Regions from separate parts of the Pseudomonas sp. GW456-E7 genome, predicted to be linked through region 2. Evidence: predicted binding sites of a transcription regulator. Region 2 holds the regulator's gene; the other holds the start of a gene.
What was found. Region 2 encodes FliA, which starts transcription of late flagellar genes. Its sites were predicted from a motif close to CTAAAGTTTNNNNNNNNNNNGCCGNTAA; they were not measured.

Region 1 (15,266 bases), on a different contig from region 2:
GTTCGGTTTCGCTGCGGGCCAGGGTGATCTTGCGATCCTTCTCCGGCTGTGTCGGCGAGATCAGGTTCAGCTCCAGGGTTTTCGGATGGCTGTCGCCGCTCAGGCGCAGGTCAACTTCGCCGGTCACTTCATCGAGATGAATGCTGGCGCGCATTTTCAGGTTCTGGGCCAGCAGCTCACGGTCGAGGGAGCGGTTGATGCCTTTGCCGGCCTCGTAGTAGTTGTCGTTGACCAGGTTGTCCGGGTTCTTCACCGCGATGGTCACCATGGACAAGGTCAGGGTCACCGAGCAGGCCAGGATCCCGATGATGATCCACGGCCAGAGGTGCTTGTACCAGGGGCTTGCGGCAGTTGCTGCGGGCATGTTCAGTTCTCTCAACGAATTTGTGGGCCGATGAACCGGCTCTTGGCTTCAATGTGGATGCTGTCGTCGTCGGCATCCTTGAGGATGAATTTCACCTCGTTGGTGCTCGACGGCAGTTTTTCCGGTGCGACGGACAGCTCGGCAGGCTGGCTGACGATCTCGCCCGCCGCGACCTTGATCTCGCGCCGGCCCTGCAATTTGAGATCCGGCAGGCCGGAGGCTTCGAGCAGGTAGGTATGGTCGCGCTGGTCCTTGTTCATGATTTTCAGGCTGTAGACGTTTTCGATCCGGCCTTCGGCGTTCTCGCGGTACAGCACGCGGTCCTTGCTGACATCGAAACCCACCAGCGCACGCATGAAAAACGCGGTCACCAGCAAGCTGATCATCGCCAGCAGTACCACGGCATAACCGATCAGGCGTGGACGCAGTTTATGGGTTTTCTGCCCGGACAGGTTGTGTTCGGTGGTGTAGCTGATCAGCCCGCGCGGGTATTCCATTTTGTCCATGATGGCGTCGCAGGCATCGATGCAGGCGGCGCAGCCGATGCATTCGATTTGCAGGCCGTCGCGGATGTCGATACCGGTCGGGCAGACCTGGACGCACATGGTGCAGTCGATGCAGTCGCCGAGGCCCTGGGCCTTGTAATCGATGCCTTTCTTGCGCGGGCCACGGCTTTCACCGCGGCGCGGGTCGTAGGAAACGATCAGGGTGTCCTTGTCGAACATCACGCTCTGGAAGCGCGCGTACGGGCACATGTAGATGCACACCTGTTCGCGCAACCAGCCAGCGTTGCCGTAAGTGGCGAGGGTGAAGAAACCGACCCAGAAGTAAGACCAGCCATCCGCCTGACCGCTGAAGAAGTCGAACACCAGTTCGCGGATTGGCGAGAAGTAACCGACGAAGGTCATGCCGGTGACGAAACCGATCAACAGCCACAGGCTGTGCTTGCTGAATTTGCGCAGGAACTTGTTGGCGCTCATCGGCGCCTTGTCGAGCTTGATGCGCTGGTTGCGATCACCTTCGGTGACTTTTTCGCACCACATGAAGATCCAGGTCCAGACGCTTTGCGGGCAGGTATATCCGCACCAGACCCGTCCGGCATACACCGTGATGAAGAACAGGCCGAACGCGGCGATGATCAGCATGCCGGACAGCAGGATGAAGTCCTGGGGCCAGAAGGTGGCGCCGAAAATGAAAAACTTGCGCTCCGGCAGGTTCCACCAGACCGCCTGATGACCGCCCCAGTCCAGCCACACCGTACCGAAATACAGCAGGAACAACAGGGCACCGCCAGTCATCCGCAGGTTGCGGAACAGGCCGGTGAAGGCGCGGGTGTAGATTTTTTCCCTGGCGGCGTAGAGGTCGACGCTGTTGTTCGCGTTCTTGGTGGGTGGAGTGACGTCGTGTACCGGAATCTGGTTGCTCATCATTGCATCCCACGGCAGTGGAAAAGTGCCTCGGTCAGTACGTGCCGACCGCGGTCAAAAAGGGGTGTTGCAGTGGCGCAATGATACGCCTGTCGCTCTAGCCTGCGGGTGCGACCTTTGGTCGCGTTGGGTAAAAATCATGAATGGTGTAGCGAATGTAACAAAACGTGATCTGAGTCAATTGACTTGTGAAGTATGGATGGTTTTCAGCAAGGCCGCGCGGTTAGTGTGAGCAAACAGTCCGTATCGGCGAGGGGGCGGATATCAGTGGGTTGATGCGCGGGAAATATCTTAACTTGACTGTTCTGGTTTGATCGTTAGATGTTTTGTTTTCTGTCTAATAATTTAAGAAGGCGGATAAGTTTTATTTGTGAGGAATATATTTTTAACTTTGGTCATGCTTTGTGATTATTTGTAGATGGATATTTTGCTCTTGATTTAATAGGTTGTTAGTGCGGCGGCAATAAAGTTTTATGGTGCGCCGTATATATTGTAAGTGTCTACTTAAGGATAAGTAAAAATGTCTACTAATGATAAGGATTGCACTCGAGCAACTCAGGCTGTTGGACCAACCACTGTCGAAGCTCATAAGCCTGGTGCAGACTGCACGATTCCGGCACCCGCTACGACTGTCGATACGGTGGAGCCGACTGCGCAAAAACTCCAGGCAAAACGATCTTCAGACAAAAAGAAAGGGACTGGCGGTCTGGACAGTTTGGGTGGCGGTAATCTTCCTTGATTACAGCTAATACACATGAATGCGAAGTGTATTCGTGATCGTTTAAAAAACCGCTTCGACAACTGAAATGGCGAAGCCGTTTTTTATTGGTTGATCGAAGGGTGCGTGAAAAATAATAACCGGGAGGGCTTGTCAGTCCACGGAGCTGTGCGCAAATAAGTGTGCATGGACTTGAAATGAAAACGGCCCCGCCAATGTGATTTGGCGGGGCCGTTTTTTGTTGCATCAAGCCTTTGCCTTACTCGGCGTCCGCTGCCTTCTCACCGTGAGACAGGCTGTAGACGTAAGCGGCCAGCAGGTGAACCTTGTCGTTACCTTGCAGTTGCTCTTGCGCAGGCATCTGGCCCTGACGGCCGTAGCGGATGGTCTGCTGCAGTTGAGCGAAGCTCGAACCGTAGATGAACGCTGCCGGGTGAGTCAGGTTGGGTGCGCCCATCGCTGGGGTGCCTTTGCCTTCCGGACCGTGGCACGCCACGCAGTTGGCGGCGAACAGTTTCTGCCCGGCAGCCGGGTCGGCCTTGGCGCCTTCAGGCAGCTTGCGGCCATCGAGGTTGGTCAGGACAAACGCGGCCACGTCGGCCACGCCTTGCTCGCCGATCACTTCAGCCCACGCCGGCATCACCGCATGACGGCCGCCCATGATGGTGGTCTTGATGGTTTCCGGCTCGCCACCCCAGCGCCAGTCGGCGTCGGTCAGGTTAGGGAAGCCATAGGCGCCCTTGGCGTCGGAACCGTGGCAGACCGAGCAGTTGGAGGCGAACAGGCGGCCACCCATCTTCAGGGCTTGCGGGTCCTTGGCCACTTCTTCGATTGGCATGGCCGCGAACTTGGCGAAGATCGGACCGAACTTGGCGTCCGACTTGGCCATTTCCTTTTCCCACTCGTGGACACCGGTCCAGCCGGTCTGGCCGTTGGCGAAGGGGGTCTGCTTCTCGTTGTCGAGGTAGCCGTAACCCGGCAGCAGGCCTTTCCAGTTACCCAGGCCCGGATACAGCGCCAGGTAGCCCAGTGCGAAGATGATGGTGCCCACGAACAGCATGAACCACCATTTCGGCAGCGGGTTGTCGTACTCCTCGATCCCGTCGAAGGAGTGCCCGACCGTCTCGTCTGTCTGCTCGGTGCGCTGGCCCTTGCGGGTCGACAGCAGCAGCCAGGTCAGGGAAAAGATCGTACCGAGACTGAGGACTGTGACGTACAGACTCCAGAATGTAGTCATTCTTTGTTACTCCTAGAAGCTTGCTCGACGTGCTTGATGGCTTCGGGATCATCCGCGAAAGGCAGCAAGGTCGCGTCTTCAAACTCCGACTTGCGCTTGGGACTGAACACCCACAGTGCCAGTCCGATGAAGGCCACCATCACGACAACGGTGCCCAGGCCACGAATCATCCCGATATCCATCTAATTCACCGTTTGCTTTTGATGATGGTGCCCAGGCCTTGCAGATAGGCCACCAGCGCGTCCATTTCGGTTTTGCCCTTCACGGCATCCCTGGCGCCGGCGATGTCTTCGTCGGTGTAAGGGACGCCGAGCGTGCGCAACACTTCCATTTTTTTGGCGGTGTCTTTGCCGTCGAGCTTGTTTTCCACGAGGAACGGGTAGGCCGGCATTTTCGACTCGGGCACGACGTTGCGCGGGTTGTACAAGTGCGCACGCTGCCAGTCATCGGAGTAACGACCGCCGACACGGGCCAGGTCCGGACCGGTACGCTTGGAACCCCACAGGAACGGGTGGTCCCAGACGCTTTCACCGGCAACCGAGTAGTGGCCGTAGCGTTCGGTTTCAGCACGGAACGGACGGATCATCTGCGAGTGGCAGCCGACACAACCGTTGGCGATATAAACATCCCGGCCTTCCAGTTCAAGGGCGGTGCGGGGCTTCATGCCCTCGACCGGCTTGTTGGTGACGTCCTGGAAAAACAGCGGAACGATCTGGGTCAGGCCGCCGACGCTGACGGCGATGACCATGAAGAAGGCCAGCAGGCCAATATTCTTCTCGACTGCTTCATGCTTCATCAGTGAGCTCCAACTACGACGATCTGTTCGGCGGCTTCGGCTTCAGCCGGGTTCGAGGCGCGTACGGTACGGAAGACGTTGTAGGCCATGAACAGCATGCCTGTGGCGAAGAACGCACCGCCCAGGGCGCGAACGATGAAGCCCGGGTGGCTGGCTTGCAGCGCTTCGACGAACGAGTAGGTGAGGGTGCCGTCGTCGTTGATTGCACGCCACATCAGGCCCTGGGTGATGCCGTTGACCCACATCGAAGCGATATAGAGCACGGTACCGATGGTCGCGAGCCAGAAGTGCGTGTTGATCAGGCCGGTGCTGTGCATCTGCGCACGACCGAACAGTTTCGGAATCATGTGGTAGATGGCGCCGATCGAGATCATCGCTACCCAGCCCAAGGCACCGGCGTGTACGTGGCCGATGGTCCAGTCGGTGTAGTGCGACAGCGAGTTGACGGTCTTGATGGCCATCATCGGGCCTTCGAAGGTCGACATGCCGTAGAACGCCAGGGACACCACGAGGAAACGCAGGATCGGGTCGGTGCGCAGCTTATGCCAGGCGCCCGACAGGGTCATCATGCCGTTGATCATGCCGCCCCAGCTCGGTGCCAGCAGGATGATCGACATCGCCATGCCCAGCGACTGAGCCCAGTCCGGCAGTGCGGTGTAGTGCAGGTGGTGGGGACCGGCCCAGATGTACAGGGTGATCAGCGCCCAGAAGTGCACGATCGACAGGCGATAGGAGTAGATCGGACGCTCGGCCTGTTTCGGCACGAAGTAGTACATCATGCCCAGGAAGCCGGTGGTCAGGAAGAAGCCCACGGCGTTGTGGCCGTACCACCACTGGATCATCGCGTCCGTCGCACCCGAGTAGGCCGAGTAGGACTTGAACAGGCTGACCGGCAGCGACATGTGGTTGACGATGTGCAGCATCGCCGTCACGACGATGAAGGCGCCGTAGAACCAGTTACCCACATAGATGTGCTTGGTCTTGCGCTTGACGATGGTGCCGAAGAACACCAGACCGTAGGTGACCCAGACAATGGCCAGCAGAATAGCCAGGGGCCATTCCAGTTCCGCGTATTCCTTGGTGGTGGTGAAACCCATCGGCAAGGTAATGATCGCGCCGACGATCACCGCTTGCCATCCCCAGAAGGTGAAGGCAGCGAGGCTGTCGGAAATCAGTCGCGTTTGGCAGGTTCGCTGCACGACGTAATAAGAAGTGGCAAACAGTGCACATCCACCGAAGGCGAAAATCACCAGGTTGGTGTGCAGCGGGCGCAGGCGTCCAAAGCTCGTCCATGCCAGACCGAAGTTCAACTCCGGCCAGACCAGTTGCGAGGCGATGAAGACACCGAGCCCCATGCCAAGGATCCCCCAGACCACCGTCATGATGGCGAACTGGCGGACTACCTTATAGTTATAAGCAGTCGGACTGATTGCTGTGCTCATTCTAAGGTTCCACGGTTTGGGTGTTTTATTAGGATTAAAAATCGGCCGCAAGTATGGAGAAAGCAGGGGGTCATTGCAACGCGCCATGACCTGGGTCAATGCTTTCAAATGCTGATTCTGCGGCCTTTCCATGCGCCGCGTAGGGACAAAATTGCCCGCGGGCAAAACGTCCCGGCGGACTGATCAGGCGAGGGGGTCAGGTCGGATGTAACGGGGTGTGTTCAAACGCAACGTTTGGCTGACCGAAGGCAACTGGCGCGATAGCCGGTATCTACCAGCCTTTGCGGCCTGTCATCGGGCAGATTCGTCGAACACAACGTTCAGGGTCGACCTGGAACCGGCACCGGCCAGTCCGCATCGGGGGAAGCTTAGACCTGAATCCGGGGAACCGAAAGGAAGAGTCAGAGAGGGTGCGACAATGCGTCGCAAAGGGGCAGGGAACTGCCGCATCCGGGAGAATGCGGCAGCAGAGCGGTCGGGATTTATTCGCGGTTGTCTTCAGCCTGCAGGCGCTCGGTATTCAAACCGTGGGACAGGCTGTACACATACGCGGCCAGCAGTTGCACCTTGTCGTTGCCGAGCAGTTCGTTCTGCGCCGGCATATGGCCTTGGCGACCATGCCGAATCGTCTGTTCAAGCTGCGTCAGGCTGGTGCCGTAAATGAAGCCGGCCGGGTGCGTCAGGTTTGGCGCGCCCATGGCTTCGGTGCCCTGGCCGTTTGCCCCATGGCAAGCGACGCAGGTGGTGCTGAAGGCTTGCTGTCCGGCTTGCAGGTCCGCCTTGCTGCCTTCCGGCAACGGCAGGCCGGCCAGATCATGGCGCACATAAGCGGCGACGTTTTTCACACCGTCTTCCCCCAGGACTTCACCCCAGGCCGGCATCATCGCCATCCGGCCACCCATGATGGTGGTCTTGATGGTTTCTGCGCTGGCACCCCAGCGCCAGTCGCTGTCGGTCAGGTTGGGGAAGCCGAATGCACCCTTGGCATCCGAGCCGTGGCACACCGAGCAGTTGGAGGCAAACAGGCGACCGCCCATTTTCAGCGCTTGCGGGTCTTTGGCCACTTCTTCCAGTGGCATGGCCGCGAATTTGGCGAAGATCGGTCCGAATTTCGCATCCGCCCTGGCCATTTCCTTTTCCCACTCGTGGGCGCCGGTCCAGCCGTTCTCATAACCGGGGAGGATGCCTTTCCAGTTGCCCAGTCCGGGATAGAGGATCAGGTAGCCGACGGCGAACACCAGCGTGCCGGCGAACAGCATGAACCACCATTGCGGCAGCGGGTTGTCGTACTCCTCGATGCCATCGAAGCTGTGGCCCATGGTCTGGTCGACGCTGCCCTTGGTCTCGCCCTTGCGGGTGCCGATCAGCAGCCAGGTCAGGCCGATCAGGCTGCCGATGGTCAGTACGCAGATCCACGTACTCCAGAAGGTGGTCATGGCCGGGTACTCCTTGTTGCTGAATCTTCGGTGATGTCGGGTTGTGGTTCGTCGGCGAACGGCAGCAGGCGCGCTTCGGCGAATTCCGGGCCGCGCTTGCTGTTGAATACCCACAGCGTCAGGCCGACGAAGGCCACGAACACGACGACTGTGCCCAGGCCGCGGATCATTCCAGTGCTCATTTCAATGAACATGGCTCACCTCTTGCTCTTGATCGCAGTGCCGAGCACTTGCAGGTAGGCGACCAGTGCATCCATCTCGCTCTTGCCCTTGAGCGAAGCGACGGCGCCGGCAATGTCTTCGTCGGTGTACGGCACGCCCAGGGTGCGCATGGCCTTGATCTTGGTTTCGGTGTGGCTGCTGTCGAGTTGATTGGCCACCAGCCACGGGTAGGCGGGCATCTTCGACTCCGGCACGACGTTGCGCGGGTTGTACAAGTGCGCGCGATGCCAGTCATCCGAGTAGCGCGCACCGACCCGCGCCAGGTCCGGCCCGGTACGTTTCGAACCCCACAGGAACGGGTGGTCCCAAACGCTTTCGCCGGCCACCGAGTAGTGCCCGTAGCGTTCGGTCTCGGCGCGGAACGGACGGATCATCTGTGAGTGACAGCCGACGCAGCCTTCGCGGATGTAGATGTCGCGGCCTTCCAGTTGCAGCGCGGTGTAGGGCTTCATGCCTTCCACCGGCTTGTTGGTCACGTCCTGGAAGAACAGCGGGACGATCTGGGTCAGGCCGCCGATGCTCACGGCCAGGATCATCAGCAGCAACAACAGGCCGACGTTTTTCTCGATAGTTTCGTGTTTCATGGCGGACTCCTCAGGCCATCTGCGCGGCAGCGGCGACTTCGGCAGGCTGCGAGGCCCGCACGGTGCGCCAGGTGTTGTAGGCCATCAGGAACATGCCGCTGAGGAAGATCGCGCCGCCCACCAGCCGCACGACGAAGCCTGGGTGGCTGGCCACCAGGGTCTCGACGAAGGAGTAGGTCAGCGTGCCGTCCTCGTTCACCGCACGCCACATCAGGCCCTGGGCGATGCCGTTGACCCACATCGAGGCGATGTACAGCACGGTGCCGATAGTGGCGAGCCAGAAGTGCGCGTTGATCAGGCCGATGCTGTGCATCTGCTCGCGTCCGAAGACTTTCGGGATCATGTGGTACAGCGCGCCGATGGAAATCATCGCCACCCAGCCCAGGGCGCCGGCGTGTACGTGGCCGATGGTCCAGTCGGTGTAGTGGGAGAGGGCGTTGACCGTCTTGATCGCCATCATCGGCCCTTCGAAGGTCGACATGCCGTAGAACGCCAGCGACACCACGAGGAAGCGCAGGATCGGGTCACTGCGCAACTTATGCCAGGCGCCCGACAGGGTCATCATGCCGTTGATCATGCCGCCCCAGCTCGGCGCGAGCAGGATCAGCGACATCACCATGCCCAGCGACTGTGCCCAGTCCGGCAGCGCGGTGTAGTGCAGGTGGTGGGGTCCTGCCCAGATGTACAGGGTGATCAGCGCCCAGAAGTGCACGATCGACAGGCGATAGGAATACACCGGGCGCTCGGCCTGTTTCGGCACGAAGTAATACATCATGCCGAGGAAACCGGCGGTGAGGAAAAAGCCCACGGCGTTGTGGCCGTACCACCATTGCACCATCGCGTCGGTGGCACCGGCGTACAGCGAGTAGGACTTGGTGAAACTGACCGGCAATTCCATGTTGTTGACGATGTGCAGGATCGCCACGGTGATGATGAACGCACCGAAGAACCAGTTGCCGACATAGATGTGCTTGGTCTTGCGCTGCATGATCGTGCCGAAGAACACGATGGCGTAGGCGACCCAGACAATGGTGATCAGGATGTCGATCGGCCATTCCAGCTCGGCGTATTCCTTGGAACTGGTGTAGCCCAGCGGCAGGCTGATGGCCGCCAGCAGGATCACAAGCTGCCAGCCCCAGAAGCAGAACGCGGCGATTTTCGGTGCAAACAGTTGCGTCTGGCTGGTGCGTTGCACCGAATAGAACGAACTGGCGAACAGCGCGCAGCCGCCGAAGGCGAAGATCACCGCGTTGGTGTGCAGCGGGCGCAGGCGACCGAAGCTGGTCCAGGGCAAATTGAAGTTGAGTTCGGGCCAGACCAACTGGGCAGCGAGAAAAACCCCGAGCCCCATGCCGACGATGCCCCACACCACCGTCATAATGGCGAATTGGCGGACCACCTTGTAGTTGTAGGCGGTACTGATAGAAGTGTTCATGGTTCCCCATCCACGGTTCAGCCGAAGTGAGCGCACTCGCGCAAGGCAGCGCACCCTTCGGCCGGAGTTATAGGCAGACTAAAAGCGAGGCAAGCATGGACAAAGGGCACAAGGCCGGTATTGACGGGGATCAATGGGCGCAGTGCGTGCGGGATCATGGATGGTTGTGGAATGCCGCCACTGGCAAGGCCACGGCGACGCTGATCCTCGCCCACGGCGCCGGCGCACCGATGGACAGCGACTGGATGAGCGACATGGCTGCACGCCTCGCCGCACAAGGCGTCAACGTGTTGCGCTTTGAATTTCCCTACATGGCGCAGCGGCGCCTCGACGGCGGCAAGCGCCCACCGAATCCGGCGCCGAAACTGCTCGAATGCTGGCGCGAGGTGTATGCCCAGGTGCGACGCCATGTCACTGGGCCGCTGGCCATCGGCGGCAAGTCCATGGGCGGGCGCATGGCCAGTTTGCTCGCCGATGAGTTGGGCGCGGATGCGCTGGTGTGCCTGGGGTATCCGTTTTATGCGGTGGGCAAGCCGGAGAAGCCACGGGTGGAGCATTTGGCTGCTTTGAAAACCCGAACCCTGATTGTGCAGGGCGAGCGCGATGCGTTGGGCAATCGCGAGGCGGTCGAGGCTTACACGTTGTCACCGAGCATTGAGGTGTTCTGGCTGGCGGCGGGGGATCATGACTTGAAGCCGTTGAAGGCTTCCGGGTTTAGTCATGAGCAGCATTTGGCGGCTGCGGCGGGCAGGGTGGCTGGTTTTTTGTAAGAAGCAAGATCAAAAGATCGCAGCCTTCGGCAGCTCCTACAGGGGGAATGTGGTCCCTGTAGGAGCTGGCGCAGCCTGCGATCTTTTGACTTTGCTGTCAGCGGTTGAACCGCTCCACCAACGAATACTGGGTATTCGCGGTTTTGGTCAGCTCTTCACTCAACAACGCCGAGTTCTGTGCCTGTTCCGAGGTCTGGTCCGCCAGCGCCGAGATGTTGCTGATGTTGCGGCTGATTTCTTCGGCCACGGCACTTTGCTCTTCGGTCGCGGCGGCGATCTGGGTGGTCATGTCGGTGATGTTGGCCACCGCTTCACTGATCCCCACCAGCGCCTGGTCCGCTTCCAGCACCCGCGCCACGCCTTCTTCCGCCTGACGATGCCCGGCTTCCATGGTTTGCACCGCAGTACCGGCGGTTTGCTGGAGCTTGGCGATCAGCGCATGAATCTGCCCGGTGGACTCGCTGGTGCGTTGCGCCAGCTGACGGACTTCGTCGGCCACCACCGCAAAACCACGACCCATCTCACCGGCGCGGGCCGCTTCGATGGCGGCGTTCAGGGCCAGCAGGTTGGTCTGGTCGGCGATGCCTTTGATCACGTCGACCACACCACCGATTTCGTTGCTGTCCTTGGCCAGCTGGGTCACGGTCACGCCGGTTTCACCCACCACCACCGACAGGCGCTGGATGGCTTCGCGGGTTTCCCCGGCGATGTCACGACCGCGACCGGTCAGCCGATTGGCTTCCTGGGTGGCGTCGGCGGTGCGTTGCACGTGGCTGGCGACTTCCTGGGTGGTCGCGGCCATCTGGTTGACCGCGGTGGCCACCTGCTCGGTCTCGACCCGTTGACGTTCCAGGCCGCTGGAGCTGTTGTGCGCCAGGGCATCGGACTGCCTGGCCTGCTCGGTCAAGTGCTCGGCCGTATCCTGCAGACGCGTCAGACAGGTTTTCAAGCGTGCTTCCTGACTGAGGATGGACATCTCCAGCTGCGCCTGGGCGCCGCGACTGTCGGTGTACATCTGTGCGATCAATGGGTCGGAGGTGGTCTGCTCGGCCAGGCGCAGCAAACGCTTGATACCGCGCTGTTGCCACTGCAGGCCCATCAGGCCCAGCGGCACCGAGAGACCGGCGGCCAGGGCAAAACCCCAATGGGAGTTCAGCGATGCACCGATCATGAAACTCAATTGGCTGACCAGAATGAACGGCAGCCAGTCCTGCAGGATCGGCAGCCATTTGTCCGAGGAGGGAATGGCCGACTTGCCCTGGTTGATGCGTTGGTAGAGCGCTTCGGCACGGCGGATCTGTTCGGCGGTGGGCTTGACCCGCACTGACTCGTAACCGACCACCTGATTGCCTTCGAAGACCGGTGTCACATAGGCGTTCACCCAGTAGTGGTCACCGCTCTTGCAGCGATTCTTCACAATGCCCATCCATGGCAAGCCTTGTTTCAGTGTGCCCCACATGTGTGCGAACACCGCGGCCGGGACATCGGGGTGACGGACCAGGTTGTGCGGTGCACGGATCAGCTCCTCTCGGGAAAACCCGCTGATTTCGACAAAGGCGTCGTTGCAGTAGGTGATCATGCCCTTGGCATCGGTGGTGGAAATCAACCGTTGCTGGGCCGGGAAGGTCCGCTCGCGTTGTGTAATTGGCTGGTTGTTACGCATGGCTTTTTTAATCCGCAAGGCTTTCAAGTGCTGTATCGGCAAGACCGGCGGATTGTTGAGGTTATTTTTCGAAAATCAGCGATGCGTCGCAAAATGACCCTTGCGTCAGCCGGCGAGCATCGGATAGGTGAACAGGCTGAAGTGCAGCAGGTTCAAGCCGAAGTGAGTAGCGACGGCTGCTGTCAGTCCTCCAAAACGGTAGGCCAGGCCATAGCCGATCCCGGCCAGGCTGGCCAGCAGGACCCATTGCCAGCCTGCCCCGGCATGGGCCAGGCCGAAGATCAACGAAGCCAGGAGCAGGGCAAGGTTTTCGCCATGGCGCAGGTTTTTCAGGCAACGGCTCAGGCCACCCTGGATGTAGCCGCGGAACAGCGCTTCCTCGACCAGCGTCACCAGCAGCAGATTGTTCAGTAGCCACAGCCAGGCCTGATCAGGCCATTTCGGCGCCCAGGCGATGACACCCAGCAGCAGCGCACCGCCCAGCGCCAGCACGGCACTCAAAGTCAGCGCAATGGCGCTGGAAGGCAGGAACAGGCGCAGGGATCGCCGACTGACAATCCACGGGCAGACCAGCAACAGCCAGAAACCGATCAGGGGCTTATCAAGGTTCAGGTACATGGAAAACGGCACCGCGTCGTCGGTGAAACGCTGCGGCGCTATGACTTGACCGTTATGGAAGCCGGGCCACCAATGCGTCGCCAGGGCCAGCGCGAGAATGATGAACAGGCCATGACCGAGGTAGCGACCGAACTGAAGCGTTTGCTGGCGAACGGCAAAACCGCAGACCAGCAGTAAAGCGACGGAAATCATCGCTGACCAACTCATGCTGCTGAAATACAGTGCCATGCAGTAGCCGATGGAGAGGAGGAACAGAAAAATCCATTGCGTGGCAACCATGTGAAGTCCTTGAGCCGAAGTCTTGCGAACGCCCCTGATGTTCTGTGGGAGCGGGCTTGCTCGCGAAGAGGCCATAACATTCAACAGTTATGTCGACTGATACACCGTATTCGCGAGCAAGCCCGCTCCCACATTTGCTCATGTGTCAGGCATGAAAGGGTGAGCATGAGGCGAGCGATTGTACTGGCGGGCTCCCAGACAAAAAACACCGCCCGAAGGCGGTGTTTGTATCAGCGCATGGCTAGGAGGCAATCAACTGCCGCAACACGTAATGCAGAATCCCTCCGGACTTGAAGTACTCCACCTCATTGAGCGTATCGATGCGGCACAGCACCTCGATCTTCTCGCGGTTGCCGTCCTCGCGGGTGATGACCAGTGTCAGGTTCATCCGTGGCGTCAGCTCGACACCGGTCAAGCCGAGGATGTCCAGGGTTTCACTGCCGTTGAGGTTCAGGCTCTTGCGGTTCTGATCCAGCTTGAACTGCAACGGCAGCACGCCCATGCCCACCAGGTTGGAGCGGTGGATGCGTTCGAAGCTTTCGGCGATGACCGCTTTGACGCCCAGCAGATTGGTGCCTTTGGCCGCCCAGTCGCGGCTCGATCCGGTGCCGTATTCCTGGCCGGCAATCACCACCAGCGGGGTGCCCGATGCCTGATAGCGCATGGCGGCGTCGTAGATCGGCATTTTTTCCCCGGTGGGAATGTAACGGGTGTTGCCGCCTTCCTCGCCGCCGAGCATTTCGTTGCGAATGCGGATGTTGGCGAAGGTGCCGCGCATCATCACTTCATGGTTGCCGCGTCGCGAACCGTAGGAGTTGAAGTCCCGCGGTTCCACGCCTTTGTCGCGCAGGTACTGCCCTGCCGGGCTGTCCGCCTTGATGTTGCCGGCGGGGGAGATGTGATCAGTGGTCACCGAGTCGCCGAGCAGGGCGAGAATGTTCGCTGCGCTGACATCCTTGACCACGGGCGGCGGGCCGCCGATGTCGTCGAAGAAGGGTGGGTGCTGGATGTAGGTCGAGTCGTCCTGCCAGACATAGGTCGCCGCTTGCGGAACCTCGATCGCCTGCCATTGTTCGTCTCCGGCAAACACTTCGGCGTATTCCTTGTGGAACATGGCGGTGTTGACCTGGCTCACCGCATCGGCGATTTCTTTGCTGTTGGGCCAGATGTCGCGCAGGTAAACCGGTTTGCCGTCCTTGTCTTCGCCCAGCGGTTCGCGGCTGAGGTCGGTGCGTACCGTACCCGCCAACGCATAGGCGACCACCAGTGGCGGAGAGGCCAGCCAGTTGGTTTTCACCAGGGGATGCACCCGGCCTTCGAAGTTGCGATTGCCCGAGAGTACCGATGCCACGGTGAGGTCGGCTTGCTGGATGGCTTTCTCGATGGGTTCCGGCAGCGGCCCGGAGTTGCCGATGCAGGTGGTGCAGCCGTAGCCGACCAGGGCAAAGCCCAGTTCATCGAGGTAGCGGGTCAGGCCGGCCGCCTTATAGTAGTCGGTGACCACCTTCGAGCCGGGGGCCAGCGAGCTCTTCACCCAGGGTTTGCGTTTCAGGCCTTTTTCCACGGCCTTCTTCGCCACCAGCCCGGCCGCCATCATCACGCTCGGGTTGGAGGTGTTGGTGCAGGAGGTGATGGCGGCGATGACCACGGCGCCGTTTTTCAGGCGATAGGTCTGGCCTTCGTAATCGTAATCCGCTTCACCGGCCATATCTGCGTTGCCGACGGCGACGCCACCACCCCCTTCACTTTCGAGGCGACCCTCTTCCTTGCTGGTGGGTTTGAATTGCAGGTCGACGAAGTCGCTGAAGGCTTGCGCGACATTCGGCAGCGACACCCGGTCCTGCGGGCGTTTTGGTCCCGCGAGGCTGGCTTCGACGCTGCCCATGTCCAGCGCCAGGCTGTCGGTGAACACCGGCTCCTGGCCGGGCAGGCGCCACAGGCCCTGGGCCTTGCTGTAGGCCTCGACCAGTTGCACTGTTTCAAGGGGGCGGCCGGACAGGCGCAGGTACTCCAGCGTGACGTCGTCCACCGGGAAGAAACCGCAGGTGGCGCCGTATTCCGGCGCCATGTTGGCGATGGTCGCGCGGTCGGCCAGCGGCAGGTCGGCTAGGCCGTCGCCGTAGAACTCGACGAATTTGCCCACCACGCCTTTCTTGCGCAGCATCTGGGTGACGGTCAGCACCAGGTCGGTGGCGGTGATGCCTTCCTTGAGCTTGCCGGTGAGTTTGAAACCGATGACTTCGGGAATCAGCATCGACACCGGTTGCCCCAGCAT
Region 2 (15,266 bases):
GAGATAGCGCGGTCCAAAGAGCTCAACACCCTGGCGATCATGCTGGTCGGTGCCTCGGCGCTGCTGATTTTTGGCGGCGCCATGGCGCAGGACATGATGGAGCTGATGCGCATCAACTTCTCGCTGCCGCGGGAAGTGATTCTGGATCAGCGCTCAATGGCCAACTACCTGATGCGCTCGGGACAAATTGCCCTGTGGTCGATCCAGCCGGTGATGATCACCTTGGTGCTGGCCGCCATCATCGGTCCGATTTCCCTGGGGGGCTGGCTGTTCGCGGCTAGCTCAATGGCGCCCAAGTTCAGCCGCTTGAACCCCGGTCCCGGCCTCAAGCGCATGTTCTCGACCAAGTCGCTGGTCGAACTGCTCAAGGCCCTGGCCAAGTTCATCATCATTCTGTTCGTGGCGCTGGCGGTGTTGTCGTCGGACATCGACGACCTGCTGCGTATCGCCCATGAACCCCTGGACATGGCAATCATCCACAGCCTGCAAGTGGTGGGCTGGAGCACCTTGTGGATGGCGTGCGGGCTGATCCTCATCGCAGCGGTGGATGTGCCGGTGCAGCTCTGGGAAAGCCACAAGAAACTGCTGATGACCAAGCAGGAAGTGCGCGACGAGCACAAGGACCAGGAGGGACGGCCGGAGGTCAAGCAGCGGATTCGACAGCTGCAGCGTGAGATGTCCCAGCGGCGGATGATGGCCGCCATTCCCGAAGCCGACGTGGTCATCACCAACCCGACGCACTACGCCGTGGCACTCAAGTACGACCCGGAGAAGGGCAGTGCGCCGGTATTGCTGGCCAAGGGCTCCGACTTCCTGGCCCTGAAGATCCGCGAGATCGCCGCGGCCAACGAGATCCTGTTGCTGGAGTCACCGGCGCTGGCGCGCTCGATTTACTACTCCACCGAGCTGGAGCAGGAAATCCCCGGCGGGCTCTATCTGGCGGTCGCGCAGGTACTGGCCTACGTCTATCAGATTCGACAGTACCGGGCGGGCAAGGGCAAGCGGCCTGATCCGCTCAAGGATGACCTGCCGATTCCGCCGGATTTGCGCCGCGATTCCTGATCTGAAAATCAAAAGATCGCAGCCTTCGGCAGCTCCTACATGAGATCGGCGTGAACCTGTAGGAGCTGCCGAAGGCTGCGATCTTTTTTGCCAGCGAAAACCTCTATTCCAAGCCTTTGCAAAAGTTGGAAAGCTTCTTGCAGTAGCCGCCCTGCGCCTGCTTCAGGCGTCAAAAGTTTGCTTTAAAGGAACGGGGAAAACCGGTGGATCGCTCTCAGTTAATCAACAGTGCCCGCAGCAACATTGCCGACCTCAGTCGAGGCAATCTGGGCGTGCCGCTGTTGTTGCTGGTCATGCTGGCGATGATGATGTTGCCGGTGCCGCCGTTCCTGCTGGACGTGTTCTTCACCTTTAACATTGCCCTGTCCATCGTCGTGCTGCTGGTGTGCGTCTACGCCTTGCGCCCGCTGGATTTCGCGGTGTTCCCGACCATCCTGCTGGTGGCGACGCTGTTGCGCCTGGCATTGAACGTGGCCTCCACGCGGGTGGTGATGCTCCACGGCCAGGACGGTCACGCAGCCGCCGGCAAGGTGATCCAGGCGTTCGGCGAGGTGGTGATCGGCGGTAACTACGTGGTCGGTATCGTGGTCTTCGCGATCCTGATGATCATCAACTTCGTCGTGGTAACCAAGGGTGCGGGGCGGATTTCCGAGGTGAGCGCGCGTTTCACCCTCGATGCGATGCCGGGCAAGCAAATGGCGATCGACGCCGACCTCAACGCCGGCCTGATCGATCAGGCCCAGGCCAAGGCCCGCCGCTCGGAAGTCGCCCAGGAAGCCGAGTTCTACGGATCCATGGACGGTGCCAGCAAATTCGTCCGGGGTGACGCGATTGCCGGCCTGTTGATCCTGTTCATCAACCTGATCGGCGGCATGGCGGTCGGTATCTTCCAGCACGGCATGACCTTCGGTGATGCCGGCAAGGTGTATGCGCTGTTGACCATCGGTGACGGTTTGGTGGCGCAATTGCCATCACTGTTGTTATCGACAGCAGCGGCGATCATGGTGACCCGTGCGTCCGGTTCGGAAGACATGGGCAAACAGATCAATCGCCAGATGTTCGCCTCGCCCAAGGCGCTGGCGGTGGCGGCAGGCTTGATGGCGGTCATGGGCCTGGTGCCCGGCATGCCGCACTTCTCGTTCCTGACCATGGCGGCGCTGGCGGCCGGTGGCGCCTACCTGTTCTGGAAAAAGCAGAACGTCGCCAAGGTTCAGGCCCTGCAAGAGGTCAAGCGCCAGCAGGAGTTGCTGCCGTCGCCGGCCCGCGCCCAGGAAACCAAGGAGCTTGGCTGGGATGACGTGACGCCCATCGACATGATCGGCCTGGAAGTGGGCTATCGCCTGATTCCGCTGGTGGATCGCAACCAGGGCGGCCAGTTGCTGGCGCGGATCAAGGGTGTGCGCAAGAAGCTGTCCCAGGATCTGGGCTTCCTGATGCCGACCGTGCACATCCGCGACAACCTCGACCTGGCGCCGAGTGCCTATCGCCTGACCCTGATGGGGGTGATCCTGGCGGAGGCGGAGATTTACCCGGATCGCGAGCTGGCGATCAACCCGGGGCAGGTCTACGGTACGCTCAACGGCATTACCGCCAAAGATCCGGCTTTCGGCCTGGAGGCGGTCTGGATCGAAATCAGCCAGCGTGCCCAGGCGCAGTCCCTTGGTTACACGGTGGTCGATGCCAGTACAGTGGTGGCCACCCACTTGAACCAGATACTCTACAAGCATTCCAGTGAACTGATCGGTCACGAAGAAGTGCAGCAACTCATGCAATTGCTGGCCAAAAGCTCGCCGAAGCTGGCTGAGGAGCTGGTGCCGGGCGTGGTTTCACTGTCGCAGCTGCTCAAGGTGCTGCAAGCGCTGTTGGCCGAGCAAGTGCCGGTTCGCGATATCCGCAGCATTGCCGAGGCCATCGCCAACAATGCCGCCAAGAGTCAAGATACCGCCGCGCTGGTGGCTGCCGTGCGGGTTGGCGTCTCCCGTGCAATCGTCCAAAGCATTGTAGGTACTGAGTCGGAGCTGCCAGTTATCACGCTGGAGCCAAGGTTGGAACAGATATTGCTCAATAGTCTGCAAAAGGCAGGACAAGGCTCGGAAGAGGGTGTTCTGCTGGAGCCAAGCATGGCTGAGAAGCTGCAACGTTCGTTGATCGACGCGGCGCAGCGCCAGGAGATGCAAGGTCAGCCGGTGATTCTGCTGGTGGCCGGTCCGGTTCGCGCGATGCTCTCGCGATTCGGCCGGCTCGCAGTCCCGGGTTTGCACGTGTTGGCTTACCAGGAAATCCCTGACAACAAGCAAGTGACCATCGTTGCGACAGTAGGGCCCAACGGCTGAGGTAGTGGTTTATGCAAGTTAAGCGTTTTTTCGCCGCCGATATGCGTCAGGCCATGAAGCTGGTTCGCGATGAGCTGGGCGCTGATGCAGCCATTATCGGCAACCGCCGGATTGCCGGGGGCGTCGAGCTGACGGCTGCACTGGATTACAAGTTGTCGGCGCTGGCGCCGCGTGTCCCGAACATGGAGCTCGAGGACGAGCTGCGCAAGACTCAGTCGCGGATCGTCACCGCCCAGGCCGAATTGAGCCTGCGCAGCGATGGCGAGAGCGACAATGCAACCAACCGCCAGCTGTTCGCCGGCTTGCCGTTGACCGCCGCCGAGCCGCTGATCGAACCGACCTACGCCGAACCCCGTCGCCCCGCACCAGCTGCTGTACCAGCGTCCGGTGGCGTGGACCCGCGCGCGTTCGACTCGATGCGCTTCGAGCTCAACAGTCTGCGCGAACTCATGGAAGTACAACTCGGGTCCCTGGCCTGGAACCAGCTGCAAGGCAGCCGTCCGGACCAGGCCAACCTCTGGCGTCGCCTGCAACGCATTGGCCTGTCTGGCCCGCTGTCGCGCGACCTGCTGGCACTGATCAGCGAAATCCAGGAGCCTCGTCAGGCCTGGCGCATGTTGCTGGCGCACCTGGCGCGCATGATCGTTACCCCGGACGTCGAGCCGCTGGAAGAGGGTGGAGTCATCGCCATGGTCGGCCCTGCCGGCATGGGCAAGACCACCACCCTGGCCAAGCTGGCTGCCCGTTACGTGCTCAAGTACGGCGCGCAGAACATTGCGCTGGTGAGCATGGACAGCTTCCGCATCGGTGCCCAGGAACAACTCAAGACCCTGGGGCGCATTCTCAATGTGCCGGTGACCCACGTCGATCCGGGCCAGTCCCTGGTGCAGGCGCTGGATCCATTGCTGCGCAAGCGCGTGGTGCTGATCGATACCGCCGGCCTGCAGGCCAGCGACCCGGCCCTGCGCATGCAGCTCGAAAGCCTGGCCGGTCGTGGCATCCGCTCAAAAAATTATCTGGTCCTGGCAACCACCAGCCAGAAACAGGTTCTAACCGCCGCTTATCACAGTTACAAGCGTTGCGGGCTTGCTGGCTGCATCCTGACTAAACTGGATGAAACGGCAAGCCTGGGCGAGGTGTTGAGCCTGGCCATCAGTCATGAGCTGCCAGTGGCGTACCTGACCGATGGCCCGCGGATTCCGGATGATCTCCATCTGCCGCGCCGTCATCAGTTGGTCAGTCGCGCCGTCAGCGTGCAAATGCAGGAAGAACCCAGCGAAGAAGCCATGGCTGACATGTTCGCTGACATCTACCACAGCCCGACCAAGCAGGTTGGCTGAGGTAATAATGAATCGTTTTTGTACCTACATCGATGGTCTGCCATGCATTGTTCCGTTTGTGAACGCGCAGCCAGTAATGTGGCCTCCGTCTATGCAAGACAAGGTAAAGAAATAACATGGGCAGCATGCATCCCGTACAGGTGATCGCGGTGACCGGCGGCAAAGGTGGCGTCGGGAAAACTAACGTGTCAGTGAACTTGTCCCTGGCTTTGGCTGAGCTTGGCCGGCGCGTCATGCTGCTGGACGCCGACCTGGGACTGGCGAACGTTGACGTTCGGCTGGGCCTGACACCCAAACGTACCCTGGCCGACGTGATCGAAGGCCGCTGCGAACTGCGCGATGTATTGCTGCAGGGGCCAGGCGGCATCCGTATCGTTCCGGCCGCATCCGGCACACAGAGCATGGTGCATCTGAGCCCTGCGCAACACGCAGGCCTGATCCAGGCCTTCAGTGATATCGGCGACAACCTCGACGTATTGGTGATCGACACCGCTGCGGGCATTGGTGAGTCGGTCGTCAGCTTCGTTCGCGCAGCCCAGGAAGTACTGCTGGTGGTGTGCGACGAGCCGACCTCGATTACCGATGCCTACGCCTTGATCAAGTTGCTCAATCGCGACTACGGCATGAACCGCTTCCGCGTCCTGGCCAACATGGCCCAGAGCCCGCAGGAAGGGCGCAACCTGTTCGCCAAGTTGACCAAGGTCACGGATCGCTTTCTCGACGTCGCCCTACAATACGTCGGCGCGGTGCCCTACGACGAAAGCGTGCGCAAGGCTGTGCAGAAGCAGCGCGCCGTCTACGAGGCCTTCCCGCGTTCCAAGTGCTCGCTGGCGTTCAAGGCCATCGCGCAGAAGGTCGATACCTGGCCGCTGCCTGCCAACCCGCGCGGGCACCTGGAGTTTTTCGTCGAGCGTCTCGTGCAGCAAACAGCAGGACCTGTTCTATGACAGCCAGCGGTTACAACCTCTACAAAAAATCGGCTCGTGATGCGCAGTACGAGCTGATCGAGCGTTACGCGCCGCTGGTTAAACGCATTGCTTACCACTTGCTGGCGCGTTTGCCGGCCAGTGTCCAGGTCGAAGACCTGATCCAGGCCGGGATGATCGGCCTGCTTGAGGTGTCGACCAAATATGACGCCAGCAAAGGCGCCAGTTTCGAGACGTACGCGGGCATTCGAATCCGCGGCGCCATGCTCGATGAAGTGCGCAAGGGGGACTGGGCGCCACGTTCGGTTCACCGCAATACGCGCATGGTCAGCGACGCCATTCGCTCGATTGAAGCGAAAACCGGCCGTGACGCTAAAGATCACGAAGTTGCGGCCGAACTCCAATTGAGTCTCGACGATTACTACGGAATTTTGAACGACACCCTGGGCAGCCGGTTATTCAGTTTCGACGATCTGTTGCAGGACGGCGAGCACGAAGGGCTGCACGAGGATGGCGCGAGTGCTCATCTCGAGCCGTCACGCGATCTGGAAGATGAACGCTTCCAGGCTGCGCTGGCGGATGCGATTGCCAATTTGCCGGAGCGTGAGCGACTGGTGTTGGCGCTGTACTACGACGAAGAGTTGAACCTCAAGGAAATCGGTGAGGTCCTGGGGGTCAGCGAATCTCGGGTCAGCCAGTTACACAGCCAGTGCGCGGCCCGCTTGCGGGGGCGTTTGGGGGAGTGGCGAGCGCGCTGAAGGCAGTGTGGGGACACTGCGAAAGAGACTGGTGTGGTGTTGAACTGCGCCGGTCCCGATCTGTTGTGCTCCAGACAGTCATTGAGTGCTTTGCCGGATTGATTGAAATGGCGCGTCCAGGTGCTGGGCGCGTTTAAGACTGCTTGGAGGTCGAATTGGACAAGAACATGAAAATCCTCATCGTTGATGACTTCTCAACGATGCGGCGGATCATCAAGAACCTGCTGCGTGACCTTGGGTTCACCAACACCGTCGAGGCCGACGATGGCACTACCGCCATTCCGGTGCTCAACAGCGGAAGCATCGACTTTCTGGTAACGGACTGGAACATGCCGGGCATGACCGGCATCGATCTGCTGCGTCACGTGCGTGCCGATGAAAAGCTCAAGCACCTGCCGGTGCTGATGGTGACCGCTGAAGCCAAGCGTGAGCAGATCATCGAAGCGGCCCAGGCCGGCGTTAACGGCTATGTGGTCAAGCCCTTCACGGCCCAGGCGTTGAAAGAAAAAATCGAGAAGATTTTCGAACGCATCGGTTGATGAGTGCGCCACGGGGGAGCTATGGGCAATAACGAAACTTCATTGGGCGATTTTGAGTCGACCCTGAAAAAACACGCCGTCGAATTGGTCGAGAGCCTTGAAAAAGGCAAGTTCGGCGACGCGGTGCAATTGATCCATGAGCTCAACCAGACCCGTGACCGCGGCCTGTATCAGGAAGTGGGCAAGCTCACTCGCGAACTGCATAGCGCGATCGTCAATTTCCAGATTGACCCGCACATGCCGCAAGCCGAAGAAGTGTCGCAGATCACCGACGCCACCGAGCGCCTGGGTTATGTGGTCAAGCTGACCGAGGCCGCGGCCAACCGCACCATGGATCTGGTGGAAAATGCCACGCCGCTGGTCAACAGCCTGGCGGAGGAAGCCCAGGCCTTGAGCACGGACTGGGGGCGCTTCATGCGTCGTGAAGTCGGTGCCGAAGAGTTTCGTGAACTGGCCCGGCGGGTCGACGGCTTCCTGGTGCGCAGCGGCACGGACAATCGCGCGGTGTCGGGCAACCTGAACGACATCCTGCTCGCCCAGGATTACCAGGACCTCACGGGGCAAGTGATCAAGCGTGTGACCCAACTGGTCACCGAAGTTGAAAGCAACCTGCTCAAGCTCGTGCTGATGGCCAGTCAGGTGGACCGCTTTGCGGGCATCGAACATGACCGTGAAGCGATGCTTGCTGAAAAAGATCCACAAAAACATCTCTCTCAGGGTGAAGGTCCGCAGATTCATGCCGATAAAAGAGAAGACGTTGTGTCCGGTCAGGACGATGTGGACGATTTGCTATCCAGCCTGGGATTTTAGAGTTTCAGGTTTTTTGGGTTTTTAGACCTTTAGGAGCACCCCCCTGATGAGCTTCGGCGCCGATGAAGAGATCCTTCAGGATTTCCTGGTTGAGGCCGGCGAGATTCTAGAGCAACTGTCCGAGCAACTGGTCGAGCTGGAAAGCCGTCCGGATGATGCGGATTTGCTCAATGCAATTTTTCGCGGTTTTCACACTGTAAAAGGGGGCGCCGGCTTCCTCCAGCTCAACGAGCTGGTGGAGTGCTGCCACATCGCCGAGAACGTGTTCGACATCCTGCGCAAGGGTGAGCGTCGCGTCGACTCGGAATTGATGGACGTGGTTCTCGAAGCGCTGGACGCGGTGAACAGCATGTTCAGCGAAGTCCGCGAGCGCAGCCCGATCACGGCGGCGACACCTGAACTGCTGGCGGCGCTGGCCCGTCTGGCCGAGCCGCAATCGGCTGACGAAGAGGTTGCTGCACCTGTTGCCGCCGTGGTTGAAGCGCCGGTGGCTGAAGCCGACTCAGGCGATATTACCGATAACGAATTCGAGCAATTGCTGGACTCGCTCAATGCCGTCAAGGCACAGGCCGAGGCGCCGGCAGTTGCCCACGCACCTGCAAGCGAGGCACCCGCAAGCGATGCGGCTGCCAGCGACGAAATCACCGATGCCGAGTTCGAGTCGTTGCTCGATCAGTTGCACGGTAAAGGCCAGTTTGCCGTCGATGCGATTGCGCAGGCTCCGGCTGCGCCAGAAGCACCGAAAGCGCCGGGCGACAGTTCCGATATTACTGACGACGAATTTGAAGCACTGCTCGACCAGTTGCATGGCAAGGGCAACTTTGCTGTCGAGGCGCTGGAGTCGGCCATTGCTTCGGTGCCTGCACCTGTTGTCCCAAGCGCGGCGGCGGCTGGCAGCGATCTGATTTCCGATCACGAGTTCGAAGCGCTGCTCGACGAATTGCACGGCAAGGGCAAGTTCAGCGAAGTCGGCACCGCGACGGCGGCCAACGGTTCGAACGCGGCTGTTGCGGCACCGGCACCGGCAGCCAAGGCGGCGCCGAAACCTGTGGCCAAGGCCCCCGAGCCAAAAGCCGAAGCGCCGGCAGCCGAAGCGCGGGCAGCCGCCGCACCGGTTGCTGCCCGCGCCCCGGCCGCGCCACCGGCAGAAAAACCGGCGAGCGAAGCCGAGACCACCGTACGCGTCGATACCGCGCGTCTGGACGAGATCATGAACATGGTCGGCGAGCTGGTGCTGGTGCGTAACCGCCTGGTCCGCCTGGGTCTCAACAGCGGCGACGAAGCCATGTCCAAGGCCGTGTCGAACCTCGACGTGGTCACCGCCGACCTGCAAACCGCGGTCATGAAGACCCGGATGCAACCGATCAAGAAAGTCTTCGGGCGCTTCCCGCGCCTGGTTCGCGACCTGGCTCGCCAGCTCAAGAAAGAGATCAACCTGGAACTGGTCGGCGAAGAAACCGACCTCGACAAGAACCTCGTCGAGGCCCTGGCCGATCCGCTGGTCCACTTGGTGCGCAACGCCGTCGACCACGGCATCGAATCACCGGAAGAACGCGAAGCCTCGGGCAAGGCCCGTGGCGGCAAGGTGATCCTGGCGGCCGAGCAGGAAGGCGATCACATCCTGCTGTCGATCTCCGATGACGGTAAAGGCATGGACCCGAATGTCCTGCGTTCCATCGCGGTGAAACGCGGCGTGATGGACAAGGACGCGGCCGATCGACTGAGCGACACCGAGTGCTACAACCTGATCTTCGCCCCGGGTTTCTCGACCAAGACCGAGATCTCCGACGTGTCGGGTCGCGGCGTGGGCATGGACGTGGTGAAAACCAAGATTTCCCAGCTCAACGGTTCGATCAACATCTACTCGGCCAAGGGCCAGGGTTCGAAGATCGTCATCAAGGTGCCGCTGACCCTGGCGATCATGCCGACGCTGATGGTCATGCTCGGCAACCAGGCGTTTGCGTTCCCCCTGGTGAACGTCAACGAAATCTTCCACCTCGACCTGTCGACCACCAACGTCGTGGACGGCCAGGAAGTGGTGATCGTGCGGGACAAGGCGTTGCCATTGTTCTACCTCAAACGCTGGCTGGTCAGCTCCGCCGCTCACGAAGAGCAGCGCGAGGGCCATGTGGTGATCCTTTCGGTGGGCACGCAGCGGATCGGCTTTGTCGTCGATCAACTGGTGGGCCAGGAAGAAGTGGTCATCAAGCCGTTGGGCAAAATGCTCCAGGGAACTCCGGGCATGTCCGGCGCCACCATCACCGGTGACGGCCGCATCGCGCTGATTCTCGATGTTCCGAGCATGCTCAAGCGTTACGCCACACGGTGTATTTGATTCTGGTGGAGCGGGGCGCCTGGCCTCGCTCCATCTAATGGAGTGTTTATGGCAGTCAAAGTCCTGGTGGTGGACGATTCGGGGTTTTTCCGCCGCCGCGTCTCGGAAATTCTTTCAGCGGATTCGAATATCCAGGTCGTCGGCACGGCGACCAACGGCAAAGAGGCGATCGATCAGGCGCTGGCCCTCAAGCCCGACGTGATCACCATGGACTACGAGATGCCGATGATGGACGGCATCACGGCCGTGCGGCACATCATGCAACGCTGCCCGACCCCGGTCCTGATGTTCTCCTCGCTGACCCATGAAGGCGCCCGGGTCACCCTCGATGCGCTGGATGCCGGTGCGGTGGACTTCCTGCCGAAGAATTTCGAAGACATCTCGCGCAACCCCGAGAAGGTCAAGCAACTGCTGTGCGAGAAGATTCTCAGCATCTCGCGCAGTAATCGTCGTGTCAGTCACTACAGCGCTCCGGCGCCCGTCGCTGCGCCAGCGCCGACGCCTGCGCCTTCCAGCGTGGGCAGTTTTACCAGCAGCGCGCCCGCGCGTCCGGCACCGGCACCGATCCCGGTGCGTACGCATGCACCCGCTACGTCGTCGCCCGCGCCAAAACGCAAAAACTACAAACTGGTGGCCATCGGTACGTCCACCGGTGGCCCGGTGGCCCTGCAACGGGTGTTGACCCAATTGCCGGCCAACTTCCCGGCCCCGATCGTGCTGGTTCAACACATGCCGGCCGCCTTCACCAAGGCCTTCGCCGAGCGCCTGGACAAGCTCTGCCGCATCAGCGTCAAGGAAGCCGAGGATGGTGACATCCTGCGTCCGGGCCTGGCGCTGCTGGCGCCGGGTGGCAAGCAGATGATGATCGATGGTCGCGGCGCGGTGAAAATCCTCCCGGGTGACGAGCGCCTCAACTACAAGCCGTGCGTGGACATCACCTTCGGTTCGGCAGCCAAGTCCTACGGTGACAAAGTTCTGGCGGTCGTCCTGACCGGCATGGGCGCCGATGGCCGTGAAGGCGCGCGCCTGCTCAAGCAGGGCGGCAGTTCGATCTGGGCGCAGGACGAAGCCAGTTGCGTGATCTACGGCATGCCGATGGCCATCGTCAAAGCTGAACTCGCCGACGCGGTGTACAGCCTCGACGACATCGGCAAGCACCTGGTCGAGGCGTGCATCTGATGGATGTTCTAAGCCTGATCGGCATCATCATGGCCTTTGTCGCCATCATCGGCGGCAATTACCTTGAAGGCGGTCATCTGGGCGCCCTGGCCAACGGCCCGGCCGCGCTGATCGTGCTCGGCGGCACCATCGGCGCGGCGCTGCTGCAATCACCGATGAGCGCCTTCAAGCGCGCCATGCAGATCCTCGCCTGGATCCTGTTCCCGCCTCGCGTCGACCTGGCCGGTGGCATCGATCGCGTGGTGAACTGGAGCCTGACCGCCCGCAAGGAAGGCCTGCTGGGTCTTGAGGGCATCGCCGACGCCGAGCCTGACAATTACGCTCGCAAAGGCCTGCAACTGCTGGTCGACGGCGCCGAGCCGGAAGCGATCCGCAGCATTCTGGAAGTGGATTTCTACACCCAGGAAAGCCGCGATATCGAAGCGGCCAAGGTCTTCGAAAGCATGGGCGGTTATGCGCCGACCATCGGCATCATCGGTGCGGTGATGGGCCTGATTCACGTCATGGGCAACCTGGGTGATCCGTCGCAACTGGGTAACGGCATCGCCGTGGCCTTCGTCGCCACCATCTACGGCGTGGCCAGTGCCAACCTGGTGCTGCTGCCGATTGCCGCCAAACTCAAAGCCATCGCACTGCGCCAGTCGCGTTATCGCGAAATGTTGCTGGAAGGACTGCTGTCGATCGCCGAAGGTGAAAACCCTCGCTCCATCGAGTTGAAGCTTCAGGGCTTCATGGATTAAGGGAATAAGCTCATGGCTCGCCGTCGCCAGCATGAAGAACACGTCAACCACGAACGCTGGCTGGTGTCCTACGCGGACTTCATCACTTTGCTGTTCGCCTTTTTCGTGGTGATGTACTCCATCTCTTCGATCAACGAAGGCAAGTACAAGGTCATTTCCGAAGCCCTGATCGGGGTCTTCACCGATTCCGATCGCGCGCTCAAGCCGATCCCCATCGGTGACGAGCGACCGAAGACCGTGACCCCGGCCAAGCCGCTGGTCAAGGACAGTGACCAGGTCGATGCCGGTGTCTCCGGCGCCAGCGATCCGCTCAAGAGCATCGCCGACGACATCAGCGCGGCGTTCGGTGACTTGATCAGCTCCAACCAGATGACCGTGCGCGGCAATGAGTTGTGGGTCGAGATCGAGCTCAATTCCAGCCTGTTGTTCGGCAGCGGCGATGCCATGCCCAGCGACATCGCGTTCAGCATCATCGACAAGGTCGCGGCGATCCTGAAGCCGTTCGACAACCCGATCCATGTCGAAGGTTTCACCGACGATCAACCGATCCGCACTGCGCAGTACCCGACCAACTGGGAGCTGTCCTCGGCGCGCTCGGCCAGCATCGTGCGCATGCTGGCAATGCAAGGGGTGAATCCCGGTCGCCTGGCGTCGGTGGGCTACGGCGAGTTTCAGCCGGTGGCCAACAACGCCACCGCCGAAGGCCGCGCCCGCAACCGTCGCGTGGTGCTGGTGGTGTCGCGCAACCTCGATGTTCGTCGCAGCCTGACCGGTACCGGAACCGCCCATGCGCAACCGGATGCCGCGTTGAAGCGTGCTGGCACACAAACTGCACCGACCCCGGTCAAGTCGCCGGTACGAGAGAACGCCGTCAATTCTCCGTCGCCCGCATTAACACGTTGAGCTATTTCTCGGCCGATCCGTTCGGTCGGGAGGAACAATCCGAATGAGAGTCTGGGCAGTCGCCAATCAAAAGGGTGGTGTCGGTAAAACCACTTCCTCCATCGCTTTAGCCGGGTTGCTGGCCGAGGCGGGCAAGCGCGTGGTCGTGGTCGATCTCGACCCCCACGGCTCCATGACCAGCTACTTCGGCTACGATCCCGACAGCCTGGAACACAGCAACTACGATCTGTTCCTGCACAAGGGCAACGTGCCCCAAGGCCTGCCGGGCCAACTGTTGCTGTCGACCAGCGACGAACGCATTTCCCTGTTGCCGTCCAGCACCGCGCTGGCCACCCTCGAGCGCCAGTCGCCGGGGCAGAGCGGTCTGGGCCTGGTGATTGCCAAGAGCCTGGCGCAACTGTGGCAGGACTTCGATTACGCCGTGATCGATAGCCCGCCCTTGCTCGGCGTGCTGATGGTCAATGCCTTGGCGGCGAGCCAGCAACTGGTGATCCCGGTGCAGACCGAACACCTGGCGGTCAAGGGCCTCGAGCGCATGGTCAACACCCTGGCGATGATCAACCGCTCGCGCAAACAGGCATTGCCATTCACCATCGTGCCGACCCTGTTTGACCGCCGCACCCAGGCGTCCCTCGGAACCTTGCGCGTGCTGCGCGACAAGTTCCCCGATGAAATCTGGCAAGGCTATATCCCGGTGGACACGCGCCTGCGCGATGCCAGCCGTGCCGGGCTGACGCCTTCGCAGTTCGACGGCAAGAGCCGTGGCGTTCTCGCTTACCGTGCGTTGCTCAAGCATCTGCTGGCGGCGCAACTTGTTGCGCAGGTGGCGTGACATGACCTCGATCCCTGTAGGAGCGAGCCTGCTCGCGATGGTCGTCAACGATGACGCGGGAAACCTGGCACCCCGTGGCGCTCTCAGGTTCATCGCGAGCAAGCTCGCTCCTACAGGTGAGCGCTCATGAATCGTCTGGTAAAGACAACATCGCGCCCGCAACTGGCGTTGCAGTCGTATCTGGATAACTTGCTGCAAGACGCAACCGAGGAGATGGCCGAGGTTGTCGAAGCGCTGAGCGTCGTCGAAGAGCAAGGCGTGCTGGACGAGTTCCAGGCTGCCGTGCTGGAAGAACAGGCCCGGGATGCGCAGCAAATCGCGGTGGCAGCCACTGCGGTGACTGCGCCTTTGGCCAGGACTTCCGTCGTCGTGATCGATGCTCCGGAACCCGTTCTGGCACCGGTATCGACCATTGCGCCGTTATTGCAAACCCTGGTGGCGCCGATTAAAGAGGCCGAAGTGCTGGAGACTCCTGTTATCGAGGAGCCTCAGGTACTGGTACCGCCCGTCGTCGAAGTGCATCTGCCACCGAGCAATACGCCGCCACCGGTGGATACCGAGGGTCGTCCGTCCTGGGCCGCCGAGCCTTTCGAATGCCTGCTGTTCGATGTCGCCGGCTTGACCCTGGCGGTACCGCTGGTATGCCTGGGATCGATCTATTCCCTGGCCGGTCACGAGCTGACGCCGTTGTTCGGCCAGCCGGAATGGTTCCTGGGCATCCTGCCGAGCCAGGCCGGCAACCTCAAGGTGCTCGATACCGCGCGTTGGGTCATGCCCGACCGTTACCGCGACGATTTCAAGCAGGGCCTGCAATACGTGATTTCGGTCCAGGGCTACGAATGGGGCCTGGCGGTGCATCAGGTCAGCCGCTCATTGCGACTGGACCCGAATGAAATCAAATGGAGAAGTCACCGGGGTCAGCGGCCATGGCTCGCCGGCACGGTGATTGAACACATGTGCGCCTTGCTCGACGTCGCCTCCCTGGCGGAGTTGATCGCCAGTGGCGGGGCAAAGCACATGTCCGGCAGCAAGCCGAACCACAAACCGACAAACATCAAATAAACAACAGGCGACGTCACTCGATGGCGTTGCACGGAACACACACCGCCAGGGCGGTTTCTTGAGGGGTCAGGGTATGAATGACAAGGCAACGGCGGCAAAAGGTTCCGAAGATCCGATCCTGCAATGGGTCACCTTCAAGCTGGACAACGAGACCTACGGCATCAACGTGATGCGCGTCCAGGAAGTCCTGCGCTACACCGAAATCGCCCCGGTCCCGGGTGCCCCGAGCTACGTGCTGGGCATCATCAACCTGCGCGGCAACGTCGTCACCGTGATCGACACCCGTCAGCGCTTCGGCCTGATGAATGCCGAGATCAGCGACAACACCCGTATCGTCATCATCGAAGCCGACAAGCAGGTTGTCGGGATCATGGTCGACAGCGTGGCCGAAGTGGTTTACCTGCGTCAGTCGGAAATCGAAACCGCGCCGAACGTGGGTAACGAAGA

Region 1: a site for FliA is predicted at 12,127-12,154, ahead of AC07YV_RS05710 (methyl-accepting chemotaxis protein). Genes of this name have one in related genera too.

What each region holds. Positions count from the first base shown of each region.
Region 1 is NZ_JBWKZB010000005.1:86,663-101,928, reverse strand. Features, by position in the region: gene AC07YV_RS05765 (FixH family protein) at 1-364, opposite strand, end outside; gene ccoG (cytochrome c oxidase accessory protein CcoG) at 376-1,791, opposite strand; gene ccoP (cytochrome-c oxidase, cbb3-type subunit III) at 2,769-3,746, opposite strand; gene AC07YV_RS05750 (CcoQ/FixQ family Cbb3-type cytochrome c oxidase assembly chaperone) at 3,743-3,928, opposite strand; gene ccoO (cytochrome-c oxidase, cbb3-type subunit II) at 3,934-4,542, opposite strand; gene ccoN (cytochrome-c oxidase, cbb3-type subunit I) at 4,542-5,984, opposite strand; gene ccoP (cytochrome-c oxidase, cbb3-type subunit III) at 6,467-7,420, opposite strand; gene AC07YV_RS05730 (cbb3-type cytochrome oxidase subunit 3) at 7,417-7,614, opposite strand; gene ccoO (cytochrome-c oxidase, cbb3-type subunit II) at 7,618-8,226, opposite strand; gene ccoN (cytochrome-c oxidase, cbb3-type subunit I) at 8,237-9,661, opposite strand; gene AC07YV_RS05715 (alpha/beta family hydrolase) at 9,757-10,431, shown strand; gene AC07YV_RS05710 (methyl-accepting chemotaxis protein) at 10,529-12,094, opposite strand; gene AC07YV_RS05705 (CPBP family intramembrane glutamic endopeptidase) at 12,200-12,991, opposite strand; gene acnA (aconitate hydratase AcnA) at 13,233-15,266, opposite strand, start outside.
Region 2 is NZ_JBWKZB010000002.1:7,062-22,327, reverse strand. Features, by position in the region: gene flhB (flagellar biosynthesis protein FlhB) at 1-1,062, shown strand, start outside; gene flhA (flagellar biosynthesis protein FlhA) at 1,266-3,395, shown strand; gene flhF (flagellar biosynthesis GTPase FlhF) at 3,407-4,735, shown strand; gene fleN (flagellar synthesis regulator FleN) at 4,852-5,682, shown strand; gene fliA (RNA polymerase sigma factor FliA) at 5,679-6,419, shown strand; gene AC07YV_RS01570 (chemotaxis response regulator CheY) at 6,587-6,958, shown strand; gene AC07YV_RS01565 (protein phosphatase CheZ) at 6,980-7,768, shown strand; gene AC07YV_RS01560 (chemotaxis protein CheA) at 7,815-10,103, shown strand; gene AC07YV_RS01555 (protein-glutamate methylesterase/protein-glutamine glutaminase) at 10,152-11,282, shown strand; gene AC07YV_RS01550 (flagellar motor protein) at 11,282-12,022, shown strand; gene motD (flagellar motor protein MotD) at 12,035-12,925, shown strand; gene AC07YV_RS01540 (ParA family protein) at 12,969-13,757, shown strand; gene AC07YV_RS01535 (CheW domain-containing protein) at 13,884-14,819, shown strand; gene AC07YV_RS01530 (chemotaxis protein CheW) at 14,893-15,266, shown strand, end outside.